2 regions of the Pseudarthrobacter sp. SL88 genome follow, and region 1 is predicted to be linked to the other one. Evidence: riboswitches for the same ligand, from Rfam matches in the RefSeq annotation. Region 1 holds a riboswitch; the other holds the start of a gene.
What was found. A riboswitch is a leader RNA that binds a small molecule or an ion and turns the genes downstream of it on or off. The one in region 1 is predicted to bind cyclic di-AMP.
Positions count from the first base shown of each region.

Region 1 (7,551 bases):
GTTACCGCTGGTCAGGTTTTCCTGCCCGGCGCCGCCCTGCAACGCTGTCGAGAACCAGGAAGAGCATGAGGACGAACGCCGCGGGCAGGCCGTACAGCGCCGTGTAGGTGACCCACGCGGGAGCCACGGACCCGGCAAAGGCAAGGGCCATGACCGCCGCCACGGCGGCGAGCGAGAGCACGGCAATGACGGCGGCGGCAATCATGATGGGCCGCCGGTAGCGCGAGGGTGTCATGGACGTAACGCTACCGCCCCTCCGGCAGCGCGCGTGAACCCGGCGTCGGGGGCGGCATGAAGCGGGATTCGGGCGCGGGGCAGGATAACCTTGAAGGATACAGACCAACACGGTACGCAGCTGCCATACCTTAAACCCGCACAACCGGCGCGGATGCGGTGGCGGCCGGCCGTGCATCACAACAGCAGAACGAAGAAGGTTGATTCAATGCCTACCGGCAAGGTCAAGTGGTATGACAAGGACAAAGGCTTCGGGTTCCTCGCGGGTGAGGACGGCCAGGAGGTCTTCCTGCCCAAATCGTCGCTGCCCGAGGGCGTGACGGAACTTAAGGCCGGCACCCGCGTGGAGTTCGGCGTGGCCGACGGCCGCAAGGGTGCCCAGGCTTTGGGCCTGCGCGTCCTCGACAAGACTCCATCCATCGCCAAGGCGAAGCGGCCCAGCGCCCGCGACCTTGCGCCCCTGGTCCAGGACCTGGTGACTGTCCTCGACAATCTCTCGGGCACCCTGTCCAACGGCAAGTACCCGGACGGCAACAAGGGCAAGGCCATTGCCGCCGCCCTGCGTAAGGTTGCCGACGAGCTGGACGTTTAGGCAGCAATGAATCCGGAAGCTGAACAGCCCGACGCAGGAATGCAGGCCTCGGAACAGGAGACAGCCGGTGTGCCCCAGGCAGCTGCCTCGGAGCGCACGGCCGTCTCCGGCTCCGCCACGGCCGTGAAGGCGGCTCCCCAACGCAAGGCGGGCGTGCCGGTGTGGCGGACAGGGAAGCCGGATGCATTCCTGGCCGCCGCCGTCGACGTTGCCAGGACTGCCCTGGAGGGAATCACCTCAGCGTCGGACATCGGTCCACACCTGGCTGCCAAGAGCGAAGGCGACCGCCTGGTGACGCACCTCTTCGAATCCAGGTTGCCTGGCTACTCGGGCTGGCAGTGGTACGCCGTTATCACCCGCAACTCCCGCTCCAAGCTGGTGACGGTCAACGAACTGGGCCTGTTGCCCTCGGAGGATTCGATCCTGTCCCCGGAATGGGTGCCGTGGGCTGAGCGGGTGCGGCCCGAGGACGCCCGGGAAGAGGAGCACGAGCAGGAGCGCGCGGTCCCTGACGCCCAGGCTGCAGGGGAACCCGCTGATGCGGGTTCCGGGGAACCCGAAGCGGAACAGGATCCAGAAGAGGCAGAGCCTGCGCTGCAGGCCGGGTCCTCGGACGCTGGCCAGGCAGACGACCCAGAGGGCTAGCCAGCCCCCTTGCGGCGGGTCCGTCGACCCAACCAACAGCAAACGGCGCCGTCCGGGGTAAACCCGGGCGGCGCCGTCGTATGTTCATTCGCCGGGGCCTTGCCGACGGCGGAAAGCTACTTGCGCAGCTCGCCCACCACAAAGTCGATGCTGGCCAGCAGGGCCGAAACGTCCTCGGGGTCGATGGCAACGAAGGTGGCGATACGGAGCTGGTTGCGGCCCAGCTTGCGGTAAGGCTCCGTGTCCACAATGCCGTTGGCGCGCAGGACCTTGGCCACCGCGGCGGCATCCACGGAGTCGTCGAAGTCGATGGTGGCAATGACGTTCGAGCGCTCATCCGGGTTGATGACGAACGGCGTCGCGTATTCAGATGCTTCGGCCCACGTGTAGATGCGGCCGGCGGAGTCGGAGGTGCGTCCCGCCGCGAAGTCCAGGCCGCCGTTGGAGTTCAGCCACTGCACCTGGGCGTCCAGCGTTACCAGGGTGGACAGCGACGGGGTGTTGTAGGTCTGGTTCAGCTTCGAGTTGTCGATGGCGGTCTGCAGGTCCAGGAAATCCGGGATCCAGCGGCCGCTGGCTTTGATCCGTGCGGCGCGTTCCAGTGCGGCGGGGGAGAACAGGCCAAGCCACAGGCCGCCGTCGGAGGCAAAGTTCTTCTGCGGGGCGAAGTAGTAGACATCGCTCTCGGCAACATCGACGTCCAGGCCGCCCGCGGCCGAGGTTGCATCGACCAGGACCAGTGCGCCCTCATCGGCATTTGCTACGCGCTTTACCGGAGCGGAGACGCCGGTGGAGGTTTCGTTCTGCGGCCAGGCGTATACGTCGACGCCGGCCTCGGCCCGGGCAGCCGGGCGGGTACCCGGTTCGGACGTGATGATGGAGGACGCATCCAGGAAAGGTGCCTTGTTGGTGGCGGCGGCGAACTTCGACCCGAACTCACCAAAGGACAGGTGCTGGGCCTTCTTCTCCACGAGGCCGAAGGAGGCAACATCCCAGAAAGCGGTGGAACCGCCGACGCCGAGGACAACCTCGTAGCCCTCGGGCGCCCGGAAAAACCGGCTGAGGCCTTCGCGGACCGAGCCCACGAGGTTCTTGACGGGGGCCTGCCGGTGGGACGTGCCCAGGATGGTCTTCGACGCCGCGGAGAGCGCATCGATCTGTTCCTGCCTGACCTTGGATGGCCCGGCTCCGAACCGTCCGTCCCGGGGCAGGAGGTCGGCAGGAATAGTGATGCTGGTTTCGCTCACGGGTGCTCCAATGTCGGCGGGGAGGTGGCTTTAGCCGGTCGGGCGGACAACGCCGCCCGACAGTCGGCAGTGACTGCCATACAGGCCTTACCCATTCTGCCTGAACCGCCGTAGGCGCGGGAGTCGGAGCCGCTAAAGTCCAAACATTGAGACACTGGTACGTGGGCCGGCAACTATTCGGACTAAGTCAAAATAGGCTAAGCTTGCCTCCGGACTATGTCGCGCCGCATGGCGGCGGACTGTGTAGGACAACGCGGTAGGACAACGCGGAACAACGCAGGGTATTGCGCTCGAGGAGCTGAGCTGGATGACGGATCTGATCGACACTACGGAGATGTACCTTCGGACCATCCTGGAGCTGGAGGAAGAAAACATCGTTGCCCTGAGGGCCCGTATTGCCGAGCGGTTGCGCCACTCTGGCCCCACGGTGTCCCAGACCATCGGCCGGATGGAGCGTGACGGCCTGGTGGTGGTGTCCGGCGACCGCCACCTGGAGCTCACCGAGGCCGGCCGCAAACGTGCCACAGAGGTCATGCGCAAGCACCGCCTTGCCGAACGGCTCCTGGCTGACGTCATCGGCCTGGACTGGGCCTACGTCCACGACGAAGCGTGCCGCTGGGAGCACGTGATGAGCGAGCGCGTTGAGCGCCGGATCTACGAACTGCTCAACCACCCCACCGAATCTCCCTACGGAAACCCGATTCCCGGACTGGCCGCACTGGGCGGGCACCCGGAGCTGTCCTTGGCCGATGGAGCGATCAGCCTCCTTGAGGCCATGAAGACGTACGGCCCCGCCTCTGCCGTGACCATCAGCCGGCTGGCCGAGCCCATCCAGGTGGAACCCGAGCTCCTGTCCCAGCTCGACGAAGGCGGCATCCGCCCCGGAGCAGCGGTATCGCTGGAGCGTGTAGGGGACTACATTTCCGTCCGTGTTCCGGGCATTGAAGGCGCCCTGGAACTGCCTCCTGAAGTGGCTGCCCACGTGTTCGTAGCCGTCAACTGACACCGTTAAAGCCCTGCTTTTACCCCGTGGGAGCTGGATCACGCAAACATAACGGAATTGTTACTAAGGGACTTAAGCCCCTATAGTTGAACGAAAGCGTTGATACTTAAGCGTTACCTGATCTGGAGCCGAGCTCTGCCAGCGGATCAGGAGCACCAAGTCATAACTGGCAGAGGCGGGGGAACCACAACTGGCAGCGGGGGACTGCCTTGGGGTGAAGTCCGTCAGCAGCAAGCCTCTTCCAGTGAAGGAACCTTCCGGGGATTTCTCTGTGCCGCAGCTTGCTTACGGCGGACCGGGTCTGTGAACTCTCTGACCCGAATCCGACAGCTAACTTCGCAGGCTATCCAGAGAGGAACCCTTCTTGACCATGCAGACCCCCCGGGGCCGCCGACGCGCGGCCGGCCCCGCTGCTACGCCGCGTGCTGTCGAAACCGTCCAGGCTGCCGAGACCTCGCGCCCCCGCGATCTCCACCGTGATGCGCGCCGCCGTCGGGGTCCATTCCGCCAGATAACGGAATTCGCCTCGGCCAGCGGCATCGGCCAGAAGGCCGGCATCGCGCTAGCCGCCACCGGCCTGGTGCTCACCGTGACCGTTCCCGTCACCAGTCCCGTCATGGCCACTGACGCCAGCGGAACCGGTGCGGTGGCCGCCTCGTCGGTCACGCCGCAGCCCGAGATTTCCGCGGAAGCAGGCGCCCAGATCGACTTCAGCCGCTCCGCCGTCGTAACCCAGGCGGACCCTGACGGCAAGCTCAAGCAACTGCTCAGCGCCCAGTCCGCAGCGTCGGTCTCCCGTGCTGCGTCCGCCGGTAGCCTCGGGGCTCCGCTGGCCACCATGGCGACGGCATCGCCGTTCGGCTACCGCGTCAGCCCCATCACCGGCGGAACCGGCGACTTCCATCGCGGGCAGGACTATGTTGCCCAGTGCGGTACCTCCGTGATGGCTGCCGCCACCGGAACCGTGACCTTTGTGGGCTGGCACCAGTACGGCGGCGGCAACAGGGTGGTGGTGGACCATGGCAACGGCCTGGAGACCACCTACAACCACCTGTCGTCGTTCAACGTGACCGAGGGCCAAACCGTCTCACGGGGCGACGTCATTGCCCTCAGCGGGACCACCGGCGCTTCCACGGGCTGCCACCTCCACTTCGAAGTCCAGGTCAACGGCGAGGTCGTCGACCCCACCGGTTGGCTCTAGCCAAATGATGGTGGACTCTCGAATGGCTGTGACCCGCCGTGACCTGAATGTGACATTCAAACAAAACTGCTGTACCGTCTAACTCGCGTCAACTTTTCCGAAGTTGACGCTCTTGAGTGGATTGCCTAACTCTGCCACCGCTCAAGGTCCGTTCGCATTTCATCGTCTGGCAGGGGCGGGGGAACCAATTTTGGCCTTCTTGTTTCGAAGGCCTTGGGGTTAAGTCACGAAAGCTTCCTTGGAAGCCGTGTGGCCGGGTGACTCCCATCCGAATCCGACAGCTCACCTCGCAGGCATTGGGAGAGGCTACCTTCGTGTCTTCACGCCATAATGCTGCGCGCCACCGTGCGCAAACGGTTCGTACCAACCCTTTGGGCGCCGTGTCCAAGGCTGTTAGTGCCAATGCCGGGACAGTGGGTCGCCAGGCTGCTGTAGTTGCAGCCGCTTCCGGCCTCGTCCTGGGTATGGGCCTGCCGGCCGTCGCGGATACCACCGCGGGCGTCTCGGCATCCACCGAGTCGGGTTCGGCCCAGACCGCCCTTGCCGTCACCGCGGCACCTACCGCCACTGTTTCCTTCGAGCGCCCGGTCATCAAGACCACCGCCGCTCCGAAGCCGGAGCCGGTACGCACCCAGTCCACAGCTTCAGCAGCACGGGATGCCGGCAACGCCGTCACCGCAGCCGCTGACTCAACCGAAGCTGCTTCCGAGAAGCTCGCGGAGACTGTTTCCTCCGCTGCCACTTCGGGCATCGCAGCTATCGCGTACACCGGCATTGGCCACCCGTACGTGTGGGGCGGCACCACCCCCAATGGCTGGGACTGCTCCGGATTCACCCAGTGGGTCTACGCCCAGGCCGGCATCAGCATCCCGCGCGTCAACGCCTGGAACGCCATGAAGCCCACCTCCACTCCCCAGCCTGGCGACCTCGTCATGCAGAACGGCGGCGCACACGTTGGCATCTACGTCGGCAACGGCATGATGGTCAGCGCGCTCAACCCGTCCCAGGGCACCCTCCTGCACGCGGTTGCCGCTACCGGAACCTCCTCGTTCTACACCATGAACTAGTTCCCGGGGCCACAGGCCCCAGGAACTTTTTCTTTGCCCCCGCTTTTCGCTAAATCACACATCCCCGTTCGGGACGTGCCGGCGTACCCCCAAGATGCCGGCGCGTCCATAACCCCCGTGTTGCCTACAGGCCCGGGGACAACGAAAGAGAGAACTGATGACGACTCGTGCTACCGCACGGCATCGCGCCGAAGTCACCAAGACCAACTCAATCGCCATCATCGCCAAGGCTGTCGGCGGCAACGCCGGCGGCGTTGGGCGCCAGGCAGCGGTTATCGCCGCAGCCTCGGGCTTGGTCCTGACCAGCGGCATCGCCGCAAACGCAGCTGACACCAACATCCAGCGCGACTCCGCTCCTGCATCCGCCTTTGAAGTTGGATCAGCCGTTGAAGCCCCGATCTCCGCGGCGTCCACCATCAACATCTCCTTCGAGAAGCCGGCCGTCAGCACCAGCCCGGCTCCGGTGGTTGAGGCAGAGCCCGAGGTTGAGGTCCAGGAAGCCGCTCCGGCTCCGGCTGCCGAGGCCGCCACCGCCCAGACGGCTGCAGTGCCGAAGGTCACCGCTACAGTCACGGCGCAGCCAGCGTCTGCACCCCAGGCGTCTGCCAGCGGCAAGGGCGCAGCAATCCTTTCCGCAGCCTACGCCCAGCTCGGCGTCAACCAGGACTGCACGATGCTCGTCACCAACTCACTGGCTGCCGTGGGCATCAACTTCCACGACTGGCCCGCCGGTTACCTTTCCCTTGGCCGCACCGTCAGCGCTGCCGAGGCCCAGCCCGGCGACCTGATCTACTACGCCGACGGCGGCGCCGGCATGGCCCACATCGCTGTCTACGCCGGCAACGGCCAGGCTGTGCACGGCGGCTACAACGGCAACCAGACCGTGGTCTTCAGCGCCAACGTCGGTTCCGGACCGGTCTTCATCCGCGTCAACTGATCCCCCCGCGAGGGCTGGCCGGTACGGCCGCCCCTCGGAGTGAAAGGACCCCTGCCCACGCGGCCGGGGTCCTTTGCCGTTCACGGGCGGTGCGCCCCGGCGGCCGTTCCTGACGGTAGGGTGTGCCGTGATTAGCTGATCCTGCATTTCTTTGTTTACTCTTGTGGTGTCGATCCATAGCCCGGACATGCCGAGGGCAGCCGGCCCTCGTGCCCCTGACGGGTGCGGCCGTGAAGAGGTACGTGCATGCGCACTCTCGTTCTGAATGCTGGATATGAACCGCTGGCGGTTATTACTTTCCGCCGGGCGCTGGTGCTTGTGCTCACGGGCAAGGCAAGCGTGGTTGCCGAGGGCGAGGATCCCGTTGTGGGTCCGCAGGAAATCCTGGGCCGCCCCTCCGTGATTCTCCTCAACCGCTACATCCGGCCCAGATACAACCATGCCACCGCCGTCAGCCGGCGCGGCGTCCTGAGACGCGATGGGCACAAGTGCGCTTACTGCGGAAAAGCGGCGCACACGATCGACCATGTGCACCCCAAGTCACGGGGAGGGGCGGACTCCTGGGAGAACCTGGTGGCAGCCTGCCTGCGCTGCAACAACGTTAAGGGCGACCACACGCCCGCTG
Region 1 is NZ_JAPPRD010000001.1:3,102,303-3,109,853, reverse strand. Features, by position in the region: gene OVA06_RS14045 (hypothetical protein) at 2-235, opposite strand; gene OVA06_RS14040 (cold-shock protein) at 443-826, shown strand; gene OVA06_RS14035 (DUF3027 domain-containing protein) at 833-1,471, shown strand; gene serC (phosphoserine transaminase) at 1,588-2,718, opposite strand; gene OVA06_RS14025 (metal-dependent transcriptional regulator) at 3,026-3,721, shown strand; cyclic di-AMP (ydaO/yuaA leader) riboswitch at 3,863-4,081, shown strand; gene OVA06_RS14020 (M23 family metallopeptidase) at 4,092-4,922, shown strand; cyclic di-AMP (ydaO/yuaA leader) riboswitch at 5,051-5,232, shown strand; gene OVA06_RS14015 (C40 family peptidase) at 5,303-5,989, shown strand; gene OVA06_RS14010 (NlpC/P60 family protein) at 6,147-6,926, shown strand; gene OVA06_RS14005 (HNH endonuclease) at 7,173-7,551, shown strand, end outside.

Region 2 (7,551 bases), 150 kb from region 1:
ATCGGAGCAGGCAGATCCGGCCTACGCCAGGCTGGTGAAGGAAGCCATCGCCCGCAGCGGGCTGGCAGGAAGAGTGCAGCTAACGGGGGAGCTGGCGGGGGATGCGCTTGAGGCGGAATGGAACCGTGCAGACCTGAGCCTCCTTGTCTCCCGCGAAGAAGCGTTTGGCATGGTGGTCACTGAGTCGCTGGCCCGCGGCGTTCCCGGGGTGGTCCGGCAGGGGACCGGTGCGGTCGAAGCGCTGGACCTGGCCGGGCTGAAGGATGCCGACGCCGGCACGCGCCTTCCGGGGGCGGCGCTTGCGCTGCCCCACGGGGGCGAAGCGGACGCAGCCGTTCTCGGCACGGCCCTTCGGCGATGGCTGGAGGACCATGCTTTGCAGCAGGAATGGCGCAGCCGGGCCCTGGAAGCATGCGGCCTCCTGCCCGGGTGGGAGGAGACGGCCGGGAACGTCGTGCGTGCGCTGACGGGCGTCGAGTAAAGCGCGAACAGGGCAAGGCCAAGGAAGCCTCTGGTCACCAGCCGAAGCGGTGCGGCTACAACCGTGTCCGGTGATCCGCGAAGAAGTCGCGCAGCAGCACGGAGCTCTCGCCTTCCCGGATGCCCGGGTAGACCTCCACCCAGTGGTTGAGCCGCCGCTCGCGGAGAATGTCGAACACGGACCCCGCGGCGCCCGCCTTCTCGTCCCAGGCGCCGAACACCACCCGGGGAATCCGGGCCAGGACGATCGCGCCGGCGCACATCGCGCACGGTTCCAGCGTGACCACCAGCGTGCAGTCGGACAACCGCCACCCGTCGTCCGGGCCGCCGGCGAGCCGTGCCAGTTCCCGCAGCCGCTCAGCAGCCTGGCGGAGGGCCACAACCTCGGCATGGGCGGTGGGGTCCCCAAGCTCTTCCCGCTGGTTCCGTCCGGAACCCAGCACCTCGCCGTCGGGCCCCAGCACCACGGCGCCAATGGGGACATCGCCGGTAGCGAGCGCCGCGCGGGCCTCCGCCAGGGCGAGGCCCATCCACTCGTCGTAACTGTTCGATGCGGAGACCATGGCTCAATGATAGTTTCGGGGGATAGTAAGCCTGCGTACTGAATGCCGGGGAGGCGCCGTGAGTACCGTTCGGGACCGCGTGGACCGTTGGATCAAACCGTATGCCGCCTTGTGGCTGACCATGGCGGTGGGCGGAACCCTGATTGTCGCCATGGCCCTCCTGGGTGCCGAAGTGTATTCGGACGTGGTGGATGATGAAGGCCTTGCGAGCCTTGATATCCCCGCCCTGGACTACGCCCAGTCACTGCGCAATCCCGGATTGGATGCGTTCGTCACGGGTTTCACCAACATTGGCGGCGGCATTGGCATGCCCATCCTCGCCACGCTCCTCACCGCGTGGCTGACCTTCCTCAGCAGGTCGTGGCGCCCGCTCCTCCTTGTAGGCGGTGCAGCTGCGGTTTCCACCGCGGCCACCACCCTGGGCAAGCGGCTGGTGGGCCGGACCCGGCCGGACCACTCCGAAGCTGTTCCGCCCTACGAAGACTCACCGTCGTTTCCCAGCGGGCACACCCTCAACACCACGGTGGTGATCGGCGTGCTGGTGTATATCATCTGTCTGCAGTTCCAGGTCCTCAGCGCGCGCATCACGGCCATCACCGCGGGTACCGTCTTCATTGTGTCCATGGGCCTGAGCAGGGTTTTCCTGGGCCACCACTGGTTGACCGATGTTATTGCCGGCTGGACGCTGGGCCTGGCCTGGGTCGGATTCGTCATCCTGGCCCATCGGATGTTCCATCTGATCCGGCGGCGGGAGCACGCGGGGCCCGCGCCATCGTTTGAGCGTCCCGTGGTGCGCGATGTCGTCGCAGACGCCATGCACCACGACAGCGCAACGCATGGCCGCGGAACGGACCACGACGGCGGGACTCACTTAGGCGGAACGGACCACGGCGGCGGGACTCACCCAGGCGCGCATCCAGGCAGCCGCGTCAGGCATCAGGAGCCCGGAGTAGGGGACTCCGGCAGGGACAGCGCCGGATGATAGCTTTGAGCAATGCGCACTCTCGTTGTGGACCACCCGCTGGTCGCCCATAAGCTCACTGTCCTCCGGGATAAGAACACCCCTTCGCCCGTGTTCCGGCAGCTGACCGAAGAGCTAGTGACACTGCTGGCGTACGAGGCCACGCGCGAGGTTCGCACCGAACCGGTCACTATCGAGACTCCGGTCAGCACCACGGTGGGCACGGCCTTCACCAAGCCCACCCCTCTGGTGGTCCCCATCCTGCGCGCCGGCCTCGGCATGCTGGAGGGCATGACCAAGCTGGTCCCCACTGCAGAAGTGGGTTTCCTGGGCATGGCCCGGGACGAGGAAACCCTGGACATCATCACCTACGCCGAGCGCCTGCCTGAGGACCTTACCGGCCGGCAGGTCTTCGTTCTGGATCCCATGCTGGCCACCGGCGGAACCCTGCGCGAGGCCATCAAGTTCCTGTTCAAGCGCGGGGCGTCGGACGTCACGTGCATCTGCCTGCTGGCGGCCCCGGAGGGCCTGGCCAAGCTGGAGGAGGAACTGGGCGAGGCAAACGTGCACATCGTCCTTGCGTCGATTGACGAGAAGCTGAACGAAAAGTCCTACATCGTGCCCGGCCTTGGAGATGCGGGAGACCGGCTGTACGGCATCGCCGGCTGAGGTTCAAGCCTTCCGCGCACAAGTCCCCGGCCGTAGCCTGTGGCAATGGACTGGAAACTTGAACTCGTGTTTGTCCCCGTGTCCGATGTGGACCGCGCCAAGGATTTCTACGTTAATAAAGTGGGTTTCAACGCCGACTTCGACGAACGCCCGTCGGAATCCATCCGCTTCGTGCAGCTGACCCCGCCCGGTTCAGCGTGTTCCATCTGCATCGGGGAAGGCCTCACTGACGCTCCTCCGGGCACCGGCTCCAACCTGCAGCTGGTGGTCAGCGACATCCAGGCCGCCCACGACCACCTGAAGAACAATGGGGTGGCGGTCAGCGATGTGGACGTTCAGGACTGGGGGCACTTCGTGTACTTCGCGGACCCGGACGGCAACCGCTGGGCCGTCCAGTACATTCCGGGACGGTAACGGCACGTCCCAGCCCCAAACCGCTCGGTGGCCGTTAGCGCCAATCCCAAAAATGGCTACCTAACGCACGGGGTAATTGGTGCCTCGCAGGAAGGGCTGCAGATACGACGACGGCCGCCGCTGAACCGGTAGGGTTCGGCGGCGGCCGGTCGAAAGGGCCTCAACGTGTGAAGGTTTTTAGTACCAGTTGTTGCCCAGGTGGAAGTTCAGGGCGCCACACGGGGACTGGTAACGCTCCTTGATGTAGTTCAGGCCCCAGTTGATCTGAGTGCGGTAGTTGGTCAGGTAGTCGGGGCCGGCGCTCGCCATTTTTTCGGCGGGGAGGGACTGCACGATGCCGTAAGCGCCGCTGCTGGCGTTGGTGGCGGTGGTGGTCCAGTCGGATTCCTTAGTCCACAGGGTGACCAGGCACTGCATCTGGTCCTGCGCCCATCCGTAGCTGGCCAGCTGGCCGGACGCGTAGGCCTGTGCGCCGGCAGGATCGTTGACGGCGACGACGGGAGCAGGCTCGGGAGCGGGAGCGGGAGCGGGAGCAGGCTCCGGTGCGGGAGCAGGTGCCGGTTCCGGTGCAGGAGCCGGGGCGGGCGCTGCGGCCGGGGCAGGTTCCGCAGCGGGTGCGGGCGCCGGTGCCGCCTCCTGGGGCTGCACCTTGAGTTCGGCGGGCGCCGAGGCCGCAGGGTTAGACCGGATTTCGCTCTTCTCGATGCTCATCTGGGAATCGGTGGCAGCGGGGGACTCGGAGCCGGTAGCTGCCACGCCGGAAAAGCCGTCCGTGGCCTGGCCTGCGGCGCCTACGCCCACCAGCATGGCTGCGGAGACTGCGAGGACCGCGGCGCGCTTGCCGAAGGAAGACTTCTTGCGGGTTTCAGGCTGCGCGCTGTGGCTCGGGGCCGATTTTGGGCGCGGTTTTACCGTGAATTTAGACATGTTTGTTTCGCCTCTCACACCTGCGGAGTTAGCTGTCGGGTTCGGATGAGGGCATCCGGCCGCACGGCAAATACACGTGCTGGCTTAACCCCAAGGGCAGTACTGCGTTGCCCGGGACGTGGGTCCCCCGCCTCTGCCTCAGTTCAAGCGAAATCCGGGAAGTGGCAGAGCTTGGCGTCATCCGGATATGCGGCCCGAACGGGAACCGCACTCTATCGACGGTACAGGAGAGCGGCGCTTAAGTCACATTTAGGTAACAGACGTCACGACGACGGCGCGTCGCCTTGGCGAATTCAGGCCACGGTCGGCAGGCGAAGCGCAAACTCCGTCATCCCCGGCCGTGATGTGACCGTTACCCGCCCTCCGTGGGCTTCCACGATGGACTGGACAATGGACAGGCCCAGCCCGCTGGTGCCCTCGGCAACGGCCGCGCCGGCCTGGTCGCCGCTGCCCTTGCGGGCCGCGTCTGCGCGGGCGAAGCGCGAAAAGACGTGGTCCACGAAGTCAGCCGGAATGCCTCCGCCGTCGTCCGTGACCGTCACGACGGCGGCGCCGTCGGGTGCCGTACCGACGCCGGCCACCACGGTGGTTCCGGCAGGGGTGTGTTTCCGGGCGTTGGACAGCAGGTTCATGAGTACCTGCCGCAGCTGCGCGCCGTCCCCGTTGACCAGCACCGGCTCCGCAGGAAGATCCAGCCGCCAGGTGTGGCTCGGGGCCATGACTTTTTCGTCGCTGACGCTTTCCACCACCAGCTGCGTCAGGTCCACCTCGGCCAGCTTGAGCGGCTGGCCCTCATCCAGCCGCGCCAGGAGCAGCAGGTCCTCCACCAGTGCCGTCATCCGCTCGGACTGGCTTTGGACCCGGGCCAGCGATTTCTGCCCATCGGGAGTGAAGTCCTCCGTCATCCGCATCAGCTCGGTGTAGCCGCGGATGGCGGTCAGCGGGGTGCGGAGCTCGTGCGAGGCGTCCGCCACGAACTGGCGCACCTTGGTTTCGCTCTTCTGCCGGGCTTCCAGGGCGCTGGCTACGTTGTCCAGCATGAGGTTCAGTGCATGCCCCACACTGCCCACCTCCGTGCCGGGGTTGGAGTTCGACGGCGGCACCCGCACGGCGAGCGCCACCTCACCGGCGTCCAGGGGCAGTTCAGACACCCTGGTGGCAACTTCGGAGAGCTGTTCCAAGGGTTTCATTGTGCGGCGGATCAGTACGGTCCCCACGAGGCCGATCAGCAGCAGGCCGCCCAACGACACGAACACGAAGGTCCACACCAGGGACCTGAGGGTACTTTCCTTGGTAGCCAGGGGGAGTCCTGTGACCAGGACATCGCCGGAGTTTGTCTGGACCGCGATCAGCCGGTAATCACCGCTGGACATCGAACGGTCCACGGGCCGGGAGTTGGCGTCGAGCGCAAGGAGCGTCTCCTTGTCCTCCGTGGACAAGGGCTGGCGGGTGGTGTCAGAGGCGAGGAAGCCGCCGGAACTCACCTGGCCGTTGCGGATGCTCGCGTTCACGGTGCCGATTCTCTGGCCCCGGGCGTCCAGGGGGTCCCGTCCGTTGAAGCCGCCAAACGGCGGGCGGCCGGGGTTGTCGGCAAGGTTTGCGGCTTGGCTGAGCTGGTCATCAAGCTGCCGGGTCAGGAAGGCGTCCATCGATGCGTAGCTCACGATGCCAACGGCACCGCAGATGGCGATAAGCAGGGCCATGGCCAGGGCAATCAGGCGGGTGCGCAGGTGCCAGGTTGCCGGCCTGAGCCAACTCCGGGCGTAGGGAGCTTCTGAAGTGGCCATGGCGTGCTACTCCGCCGGCTTGATGACGTAGCCGGCCCCGCGGACGGTGTGGATCATGGGCGGATGGACGGCGTCGATCTTTTTGCGGAGGTAGGAGATGTAGAGCTCCACAATGTTGGCCTGGCCGCCGAAATCGTAGTCCCACACCCGGTCAAGGATCTGGGCCTTGCTGATGACACGCTTGGGGTTTTCCATGAGGTAGCGGAGCAGCTCGAACTGGGTGGCCGTCAGCTGCACATCATCCCCGGCGCGGGTGACTTCCCGGGTGTCGACGTTGAGCACCAGGTCGCCCACCACCAATTCGGCAGTGTCCATGGCTGCGACGCCTGAGCGCTGAACCAGCCGGTGCAGGCGGAGGATGACTTCCTCCATGCTGAACGGTTTGGTGACATAGTCGTCACCGCCGGCGGCCAGGCCGACGATGCGGTCCTGGACTGCGTCCTTCGCGGTCAGGAAGAGGGCGGGCACCTCCGGCGCGAAGGCGCGGATCCTGCCCAGCAGCTCCACGCCGTCGAACCCTGGCAGCATTACGTCCAGCACCAGGACGTCGGGGCGGAAGTCCTTGGCCAGCTTCACCGCCTCGGGCCCGTCCGCTGCCACTGCCACGGACCACCCGGCCATCCGCAGGCCCATGCTCATCAGCTCGGAAAGGCTGGGTTCGTCATCCACCACCAGGGCGCGGATGGGGGAGCCGTCCGGATGGGAGAGCTTGGGGAGGTTGTTGGTCATGGAGTGCGAGGTGGCCATGGGACAACTCTCCGATCCTTCGATATAGGCGGGCTTTGGGCTACCTGTGCCCCAGCTGTGAATCCCAGCCTAGCCAGCTGGGCGTCGCAGCGGGTGAGGCAGCGTCGGCGCCAAGGTCCAAATGTCACAGTCAGCACTGCCCCGCTGCACAGCCCGGGTACAGGAACGCGGCTGACGCTGATGGAACATCAGCAGAGGCGACCGCCACGTTCCCTTGGAGCAGTCAATGGACCAGCAGAACAACCGTGCCGTCCCGGACGAACCGGCCCAGGGTGGACAGCCGCATCAGGCCGGCGCCGCAGCCGAGGGGCAGGCCCGCCCGCAAAGCCAGTGGGAAGTCTTTGCCGGCAACCCCGACAGCCCGCAGGCACCTTCCGGTTGGGCACCTCCCCGCATCGCGGAGAGCAGGCCGTCCCAGGATTGGGCCGCTCCCGGGAGCGGCCAGCCTGCTGGATGGGGGAGTACGACGGCGGACACGGACCAGCGGCAGGAACAGCCGGCAGGGTGGGGCGCACCGCAGCCGTACCCGGCAGAGGGGCGGCCCCGGGCTTTGGACGGCCGGACTTTGGATAACCGGGGCAGGGCAGCCAGGAAGGGGCTGATCATTGGCGGAGTCGTGGTGGCGGTGGCCGCAGCAGCTGGTGCGGGGGCCTATGCCGCCGGAAACAGCTCCGTGGCAGCCGCGGACAATACCCAGGATGCCGGCGGCGCCAGCGGGACCAACGGGCAGGCGGACCCCGGCGGCCAGTTCGCGCCCGGCGGCCAGTCCGGAATGACAGCCCCGGACGGCATTGGCGGCATGAACGGCGGAGCCATGGGCGGCCCCGGCGGTCTCGGCATAGGGCTGGCAGGGCTGAACGCCGCCATACACTCCGAATATGTGATCCTGCAGGATTCTTCCTACGTGACCATGGCTTCCCAGACGGGCACCGTCACGGACGTTTTGTCTGACTGGCTGACCGTCAAGAGCGAGGACGGGTTTTCGCGCACCTACGCCGTCGGA
Region 2 is NZ_JAPPRD010000001.1:3,250,496-3,258,046, reverse strand. Features, by position in the region: gene OVA06_RS14680 (glycosyltransferase family 4 protein) at 1-481, shown strand, start outside; gene OVA06_RS14675 (nucleoside deaminase) at 537-1,043, opposite strand; gene OVA06_RS14670 (phosphatase PAP2 family protein) at 1,102-2,025, shown strand; gene upp (uracil phosphoribosyltransferase) at 2,038-2,673, shown strand; gene OVA06_RS14660 (glyoxalase superfamily protein) at 2,719-3,087, shown strand; gene OVA06_RS14655 (hypothetical protein) at 3,265-4,014, opposite strand; cyclic di-AMP (ydaO/yuaA leader) riboswitch at 4,017-4,174, opposite strand; gene OVA06_RS14650 (sensor histidine kinase) at 4,308-5,801, opposite strand; gene OVA06_RS14645 (response regulator transcription factor) at 5,808-6,548, opposite strand; gene OVA06_RS14640 (hypothetical protein) at 6,775-7,551, shown strand, end outside.
Region 2: it holds a riboswitch for cyclic di-AMP, as region 1 does, so the genes downstream of both, OVA06_RS14655 (hypothetical protein) here and OVA06_RS14020 (M23 family metallopeptidase) in region 1, are expected to answer to the same signal.